2 regions of the Hominiventricola aquisgranensis genome follow, and region 2 is predicted to be linked to the other one. Evidence: predicted binding sites of a transcription regulator. Region 2 holds the regulator's gene; the other holds the start of a gene.

Region 1 (3,999 bases), on a different contig from region 2:
TATATCTTGCCGCCATAGTCTCCACATTCTTCTGAAGGAATCTCTTCAGCGGACGGGCACCATAGACCGGATCATATCCGTTCTCTACAATGTAAGCCTTGGCTGCATCTGTAAGCTCGATCTGAAGTTCCTTGTCCTCCAGTCTCTTGTTCACATCTGCCATCATCAGATCCACAATGTGTCCGATGTTATCCTTCGTCAGCGGTTTGAACAGGATGATCTCATCCAGACGGTTCAGAAACTCTGGTCTGAAGTGAGCTCTCAAGTCACCCATTACCTGTTTCTCACACTCCGGACGGATATCGCCTTTCTCGTCAATGCCTTCCAGCAGATAGCTGGAACCAATGTTGGAGGTCATGATCAGAATCGTGTTCTTGAAGTCCACAGTTCTTCCCTGGGAATCGGTAATACGACCATCATCCAATACCTGCAGCAGTACATTGAATACATCCGGGTGAGCCTTCTCAATCTCATCAAAGAGCACAACCGAGTACGGACGTCTTCTGACAGCCTCTGTCAGCTGACCACCTTCCTCGTATCCTACATATCCAGGCGGTGCTCCGATCAGACGGGATACGGAGTATTTCTCCATATATTCACTCATATCGATACGCACCATATTCTGTTCATCATCAAACAGACTGGCAGCCAGTGCTTTTGCAAGCTCCGTCTTACCTACACCAGTTGGTCCAAGGAACAGGAATGATCCAATCGGCTTGGTCGGATCCTTGATACCTGCTTTGGAACGAATGATCGCATCTGTAACTTTCTGTACACCTTCATCCTGTCCGATGACTCTCTTATGGAGTTCTTCATCCAGATGCAGGGTCTTATTTCTCTCACTCTCGGTCAGCTTTGCCACCGGAATGCCGGTCCAACGGGAAATGATTCTGGCAATCTCTTCGTCGGTCACGCTCTCATGAACCAGAGACAGGTCTTTATTCTTAACCTTCTCCTCCTCTTCCTCCAACTGCTTCTGCAGCTGCGGCAGACGTCCATACTGAAGCTGTGCAGCCTTTTCCAGATCATAGCCCTGCTGGGCAGCCTGGATCTGACGGTTCACATCCTCGATCTCTTCACGGATCTTGGACAGATTCTCCACGGATTTCTTCTCATCATCCCACTGTGCTTTCTTATTATTAAATTCATCTCTTAAGTCAGCCAGTTCCTTCTGCAACGTCTGCAGTCTGTCCTGACTGAGTCTGTCAGTCTCTTTTTTCAGAGCGGCTTCCTCAATCTCCATCTGAAGAACTTTTCTACGAAGCTCATCCAGCTCCGTCGGCATGGAATCCAGCTCGGTCTTGATCAGTGCGCAAGCCTCATCCACCAGGTCAATGGCTTTATCCGGCAGAAAACGCTCGGAAATATAACGATGGGACAGGGTTGCTGCTGCCACCAGGGCTGAGTCTGTGATCTTCACTCCATGGAATACTTCGTAACGGTCTTTCAGACCACGAAGGATAGAAATCGTATCTTCCACAGACGGCTCATCCACCAGTACCTGCTGGAAACGACGTTCCAGTGCCGCATCCTTCTCAATATACTGACGGTACTCATCAAGAGTGGTCGCACCGATACAATGCAGTTCCCCTCTTGCAAGCAGAGGTTTCAGCATATTACCCGCATCCATGGCACCATCGGTCTTGCCTGCTCCCACGATCAGATGCAGCTCATCAATAAACAGAATAATCTGTCCTTCGCTCTTTCTGACCTCTTCCAGAACTGCTTTCAGACGCTCTTCAAATTCACCTCTGTATTTGGCTCCTGCCACCAGAGCACCCATATCCAGTGAAAAAATCTTCTTATTCTTCAATCCTTCCGGTACATCACCACGGACGATACGCTGTGCCAGGCCTTCTACAACGGCTGTCTTACCAACACCAGGTTCACCGATCAGCACCGGGTTATTCTTGGTCTTACGGGACAGAATACGGATCACATTCCGGATCTCCGCATCACGTCCGATCACTGGATCAAGCTTCTGCTCTCTGGCACGCGCTACCAGCTCTGTACCATATTTGTTCAATGTGTCATAAGTTGCTTCCGGATTGTCGCTGGTCACACGCTGATTGCCGCGGACGCTGGACAATGCCTTCAGAAAACGATCTTTGGTAATACCGTTTTCCCGGAACAAATCCTTCATGGAAGGACTCGGATTGTCCAGTAATGACAGAAACAGATGCTCCACGGACACGTACTCATCACCCATCCGCTTTGCTTCATCTTCTGCACTAATCAAGGCTTTATTCAAGTACTGACCCACATAAGGCTGACCACCGGATACTTTCACTCTCCGATTCAGTGCCTGCTCCACCTGTTCCTTAAACAACGTAGAATCTATATCCATCTTGGAAATCAGTCTGGAGATCAGGCTCTCCTCCTGAGTCAGAAGACAATACATCAGATGTTCCTGCTCAATCTCCTGATTGCCATATTCCATGGCAGTCTTTTCCAGATTATTGACTGCTTCCACAGATTTCTGTGTAAATTTCTGAATGTTCATATGCTCGCCTCCTCGCCTCGCATAGCTGATGCCAAATTATAAATCTGACATACTGATGTCTATTTCTTTGTTCTATGTGTACTATATCACCAGTTGTTAGCACTGTCAATAGGTGAGTGCTAATTATTTTGTGAAATATTTGTGAAAGCTACGAGTCATGCACATTTACGTGAAAATCCCTCTTTCAAGCTTGCTTGATAAAGAGGGATTTTTCATGGAAATGTATAGGGCGACAGCCCGACAGTGAGGGAGTTCTTTCCCGAGCTGTGCATGGCGTATATCACAGCTTACAGGGATTTTTCACTTGCTTTCGCACTCGATTTTCTTGATTTGGCCACATTTTTACCACAAATTTTTCTCTTCTTCTGCCAGTTTGCTTTCTTTCTTATCCAGACATAAAAAGACGCAAGCCATATTCTTATGACTCACGCCTTTCTGCATAACTTACTTTTCTATTCTTCTGTTTCTAATTCCAATCTCTGTAAAATATCTCTTACAATACCTGCTTCTTCTGTTGTAAGCTGAAAACAAAAATCTTCTGGAAATCGTTTTATATTTCTTTTTACTGCACGATTTAAAGCTTTTGTTTCTACTTGATAAAGTATTGCCAGATCACTATCCACCATGACTTGTTTGTTTCTTACTACATAAATCAGATTTTCAATGTCCGATGGTATGATTTCAACTATTTCTATATGTATACATTTGAAATATTTAGACACAAGCTTTATTATAGAATAGGCGATGCTGAAAGTTCAGAGCGTCATTCTAAAACCCGTTTGAGTTCACTGAAATTCTTGATTCTTTCATCTGTCATATTTTACCTCATCACCTTGATCTGGCACGCTTCCATTGCTTTCAATGCATTTTCATGGCTCTCCGGCGTCACACCTGCACAGTATGCTGCATCCACATAGATGGGCACTTCCGGAAGTGTTGCCTTGAGCAGCAATGCATTGGAGATCACACAGATATCTGTGCAAAGTCCTACCAGCGTAATACTGCCGATCTCCTCGTCTTCATGAAGAGCCAGCAGATCTGCAGCCAGATCCGTAGAACCAAAAGTCTCCTTATCGATGGGTTCTGTCTTTCTCAAAGCATCCAATTCTTTCCGGATCTGCCAGCCTTCCGTGCCACGGATGCAATGAGGCACCGGAAGATTCTTTCCTTCCTGTGTCTCCAGATACCAGGTCTCATGAGTATCCCTTGTGAAGAAAACTTCGCCATCAAAATTCCGAATCTTATCCTCCACCTTGGGTACAATGGCAACTGCTTCTTTTGTTCCCAGTGCTCCATCAATAAAATCATTCTGCATGTCTACAACAATCAAAATATGTTTCATAGTGTCATTATTCCTCCATTTCTAGCTTTCAGGAATATATTCTCTTATCTCAGAATACATTTCATTATCCCATATCAGCCATCGTTTGAATGCAGTAAATGCAGATTGATTTTCTAACTCCCGCTTTAGAAGACAAGCTATATCTTTCTTCTCA
Region 2 (3,999 bases):
TACACCTTCCAGCGAGGTGCAGAAGATCTCTGAGCAGATCACTGCAGATACTGGATATTAAGGATTGGACAGAATACAAAGCGAGGGAGTGTTATCTTACCTCGCTTTCTCTGTATAAAACTATTTTTAAGTGGAGTAAGTATGGAAGTAGATGTACTGATTCCGGTATATCGACCGGATGGGAAGCTTACAGAGCTCCTGAAACGATTAAAAATGCAGAATTATCCGATCCATCGGGTCATTCTTATGAATACGGAAGAGAAACATTTTCCAACAGAACTGACTGGTATCTGGGATCGGGTCGAAGTATATCATCTGGCAAAAGAAGAATTTGATCATGGCGGGACCAGAGACCGGGGAGTCCGCATGTCGACAGCAGATCTGGTGCTCTGCATGACACAGGATGCCATGCCGGCGGACGAGACATTAATAGAAGAGCTGGTGAAGCCTTTTGATGATTCGGAAGTCTGGGCAGCCTATGCAAGACAGCTTCCGAACGAGGATTGCAGAGAGGTGGAAAAATACACCAGAAGCTTTAACTATCCGGAGCAGAGCATGGTGAAGACAAAAGAAGATCTGGACAGACTTGGGATCAAGACATTTTTCTGCTCTAATGTGTGCGCAGCCTGGCGAAGGGAAAAATATCTGGAGCTTGGTGGCTTTGTGAAACACACGATCTTTAATGAGGATATGATCCTGGCTGGGACAATGATCAAACAAGGTGGAAAGATTGCGTATTGCGCGAAAGCAAAGGTGATTCATTCCCATAACTACTCTGCATTTCAACAATTTCACCGGAATTTTGATCTGGCAGTGTCTCAGACTATGTATCCGGAGGTGTTTGGAGGCATCCGTTCGGAGTCCGAAGGAATCAAACTGGTGAAAAAAAGTCTTTCATATTGTATAAAGATAGGGAAACCGTGGCTGATGATCCAGGTGGTGACCCAGAGTGCAGGAAAGCTGTTGGGATATAAAATGGGACAGCGATACAGAAGTCTGCCTATGTGGCTGATCTTAAGATGCACGATGAGTCCATCATTCTGGCGAGGGGGAAAAGCATGAACAAAGCAGTAAAATGTCTGGTTGTTGTGGGCTGTGCAGTGATGCTGTGCGGATGTGGCAACAGCGAAAACAGAATAGAACAGCAGCAATCCCTTCGCACACAGGGAATTGCGCAGGTGCAGAGTGGAGATTATGACAGTGCAGTTCAGTCTTTTGATCAGGCGCTGAAGCTTTCTGATATGCAGGTGGGTAGTCTGGAACTGGATATTGCGGCTTATAAAGCAGCAGCAGAGTACCATCAGGGAAATCTGGATCAGGCGATTGATACCTGCAGTGCGATTCTGGATGTGAAGAAATCTGCAGAGATTTATCTGACCCGTGGACTGCTCTATCGGGATGCTGAGAATCAGGAGGCAGCTAATGCAGATTTTACTGAGGCATTGAATCGGACTTCTAAAAAGGATCTGATCATGAAGGGACGCCTCTATTATTATATGAAGGATTACACCAATGCGAAGAGCTGCCTGGAGGAGGCGGTGAAAAATGGTGATCAGGAAGGCGTGTACTGGCAGGCAGAGCTTTACTGGGACAGCGGTAATCAGGATTATGCGGTGAGTCTGTATCAGAACTATTTAAGTGGCGAGTCTCCATCGCATCAGGATGCGTATGAACGTGTGGCATCCTATCAGATCTCTCAGGAAAATTACGATGATGCGCTGGCAACTCTGGAGCAGGGAATTGCCATGGGAGATCAGGGCAGTCTTCGTAGTCTTCTGTCCAGTGAGATAGCTGTCTATGAGCGAAAATCTGATTTTCCTACGGCAAAAGCAAAGATGGAAAGCTATCTGGAAAGTTATCCCGATGATGCAGATGCGGCCAGAGAGTATGAGTTTTTGAAAAGCAGATAAAATATTTTATATGGAATGGAACCGTCGGCTCAGAGATGAACCGGCGGTTTTTATGTACTTGAAATTGTTCACAAAAACTCCACAAAAAAATTTTAAATATGCTTGACAAAAGATATGGGTAGTGATATCTTAAGTTACAGGAAATGTTAGCACTCCAATTAAACGAGTGCTAACAAGCAGAGAAAGGAGTTGAGACCATGGAACTGGATGAGAGAAAGAAAAAAATCTTACATGCGATCATTCAGAACTACATGGAGACTGGAGAACCGGTAGGATCAAGAACCATATCGAAGTATTCGGATCTGAAGCTTTCCTCTGCTACTATCCGCAATGAGATGTCGGATCTGGAGGAGATGGGTTATATCATTCAACCCCATACTTCCGCAGGAAGGATTCCTTCTGATAAAGGATACCGGCTGTATGTGGATAACCTGATGCAGGAAAAGAATCAGGAAGTTGCAGATCTCAAGGAACTGATGTTCCAGCGGACAGACCGGCTGGAAAAGGTGCTGAAGCAGGTGGTCAAAGTACTGGCAAACAATACCAATTATGCGACCATGATCTCCACACCACAATATCATCAGAATAAACTGAAATTTATTCAGTTGTCCAAAGTAGATGATCATCAGATTCTGGCAGTGATCGTTGCAGAGGGAAATGTGATCAGAAACAAACTGATCCCCATCTGTGAAGAACTCAATGATGAGACGATCCTGAAGCTGAATATCCTGCTGAATACTATGTTGAATGGAAAAACTATCGAGGAGATCAATCTTCAGATGATTTCCAGTATGAAAGAGCAGGCGGGCATCCATAGTAATATCATCGGAGATGTGGTGGATGCAGTGGCCGAGGCAATCCATTCTGATGAAGGAATGGAGATCTACACCGGAGGAGCCACCAATATTTTCCGTTATCCGGAATTGAGCGAGAACGGAAAAGCAAGTGAGATCATTCAGACTCTGGAAGAAAAACAGAATCTGGTGGATCTGGTCAATGAGACACTCAGCAATGAGGAAAAAGGCATTCAGGTGTATATAGGAAGTGAATCACCAGTACAGAGCATGAAGAACTGCAGTGTGGTAACTGCCACATATGAACTGGGGAATGGACTTCAGGGAACGGTAGGTATCATCGGTCCCAAACGAATGGATTATGAGAACGTTATGGGAACGCTGAAGACTCTTATGGATCAGCTGGACGATGTTTTTCATAAATAGAAAGGCGGAACAACTGTGGAAGAAAGCAAGACAATGGAACAGGAACCGGTAACTCAGGAGGAAGAAATCGTGGTAGAGGATACCAAGGCAGAAGATGTTTCTGAGACGGCAGATCAGGAAGAAGCACAGGCAGAACCTGAGACAGCAGAAGAGGATGCCGGAACTGATAAAAAAGGTTTCTTCGGTAAGAAGAAGGAGAAAAAAGATAAAAAGGATGAGCAGATTGCAGAGCTGACTGACAAACTGAAGCGTCAGCTGGCAGAGTTCGAGAACTTCCGGAACCGTACTGACAAAGAGAAATCTCAGATGTATGCAGTCGGTGCAAAGGATGTGATCGAAAAGATCCTTCCGGTGATCGATAATTTCGAGAGAGGTTTGAAGAGTATTCCGGAAGATCAGAAAGGCGGTCCGGTGGCAAGCGGCATGGAGATGATCTACAAGCAGCTGATCACCGTACTTTCAGATCTGGGTGTAACCCCCATCGAAGCGGTGGGCCAGGAATTTGATCCGAATCTTCATAATGCAGTGATGCATGCAGAAGATGAGGGGCTGGGCGAGAACATTGTCGCAGAAGAATTCCAGAAAGGTTATAAATATAAAGATACCGTGCTTCGGCACAGTATGGTAAAAGTTGCAAACTAACGTGTAAGCAATGAACAGTGTGTGACGAAATGAAACGAAGTGGAAATGAGCTGACGCACTGTGTACTACAATATGGATTAGAACAATTTCAGGAGGAAAAAGAAATGAGCAAGATTATTGGTATTGACTTAGGAACAACGAACTCTTGTGTAGCAGTTATGGAAGGTGGAAAACCCACCGTTGTTGCAAATACAGAAGGAGCAAGAACCACACCGTCTATCGTGGCA

The links. The regulator HrcA, encoded in region 2, represses chaperone genes, less so after heat shock. The targets are predictions, from matches to a motif close to TGTTAGCACTCNNNNNNNNNGAGTGCTAACA.
Region 1: the regulator HrcA is predicted to act here: its motif matches at 2,598-2,628, upstream of clpB (ATP-dependent chaperone ClpB).

What each region holds. Positions count from the first base shown of each region.
Region 1 is NZ_JBBMFC010000016.1:20,901-24,899, forward strand. It holds gene clpB (ATP-dependent chaperone ClpB) at 1-2,503, opposite strand, end outside; gene WMO62_RS09925 (ORF6N domain-containing protein) at 2,956-3,225, opposite strand; gene WMO62_RS09930 (cysteine hydrolase family protein) at 3,324-3,845, opposite strand; gene WMO62_RS09935 (HNH endonuclease signature motif containing protein) at 3,867-3,999, opposite strand, start outside.
Region 2 is NZ_JBBMFC010000003.1:51,638-55,636, forward strand. It holds gene WMO62_RS02190 (LCP family protein) at 1-61, shown strand, start outside; gene WMO62_RS02195 (glycosyltransferase family 2 protein) at 142-1,062, shown strand; gene WMO62_RS02200 (tetratricopeptide repeat protein) at 1,059-1,910, shown strand; gene hrcA (heat-inducible transcriptional repressor HrcA) at 2,108-3,130, shown strand; gene grpE (nucleotide exchange factor GrpE) at 3,164-3,772, shown strand; gene dnaK (molecular chaperone DnaK) at 3,877-3,999, shown strand, end outside.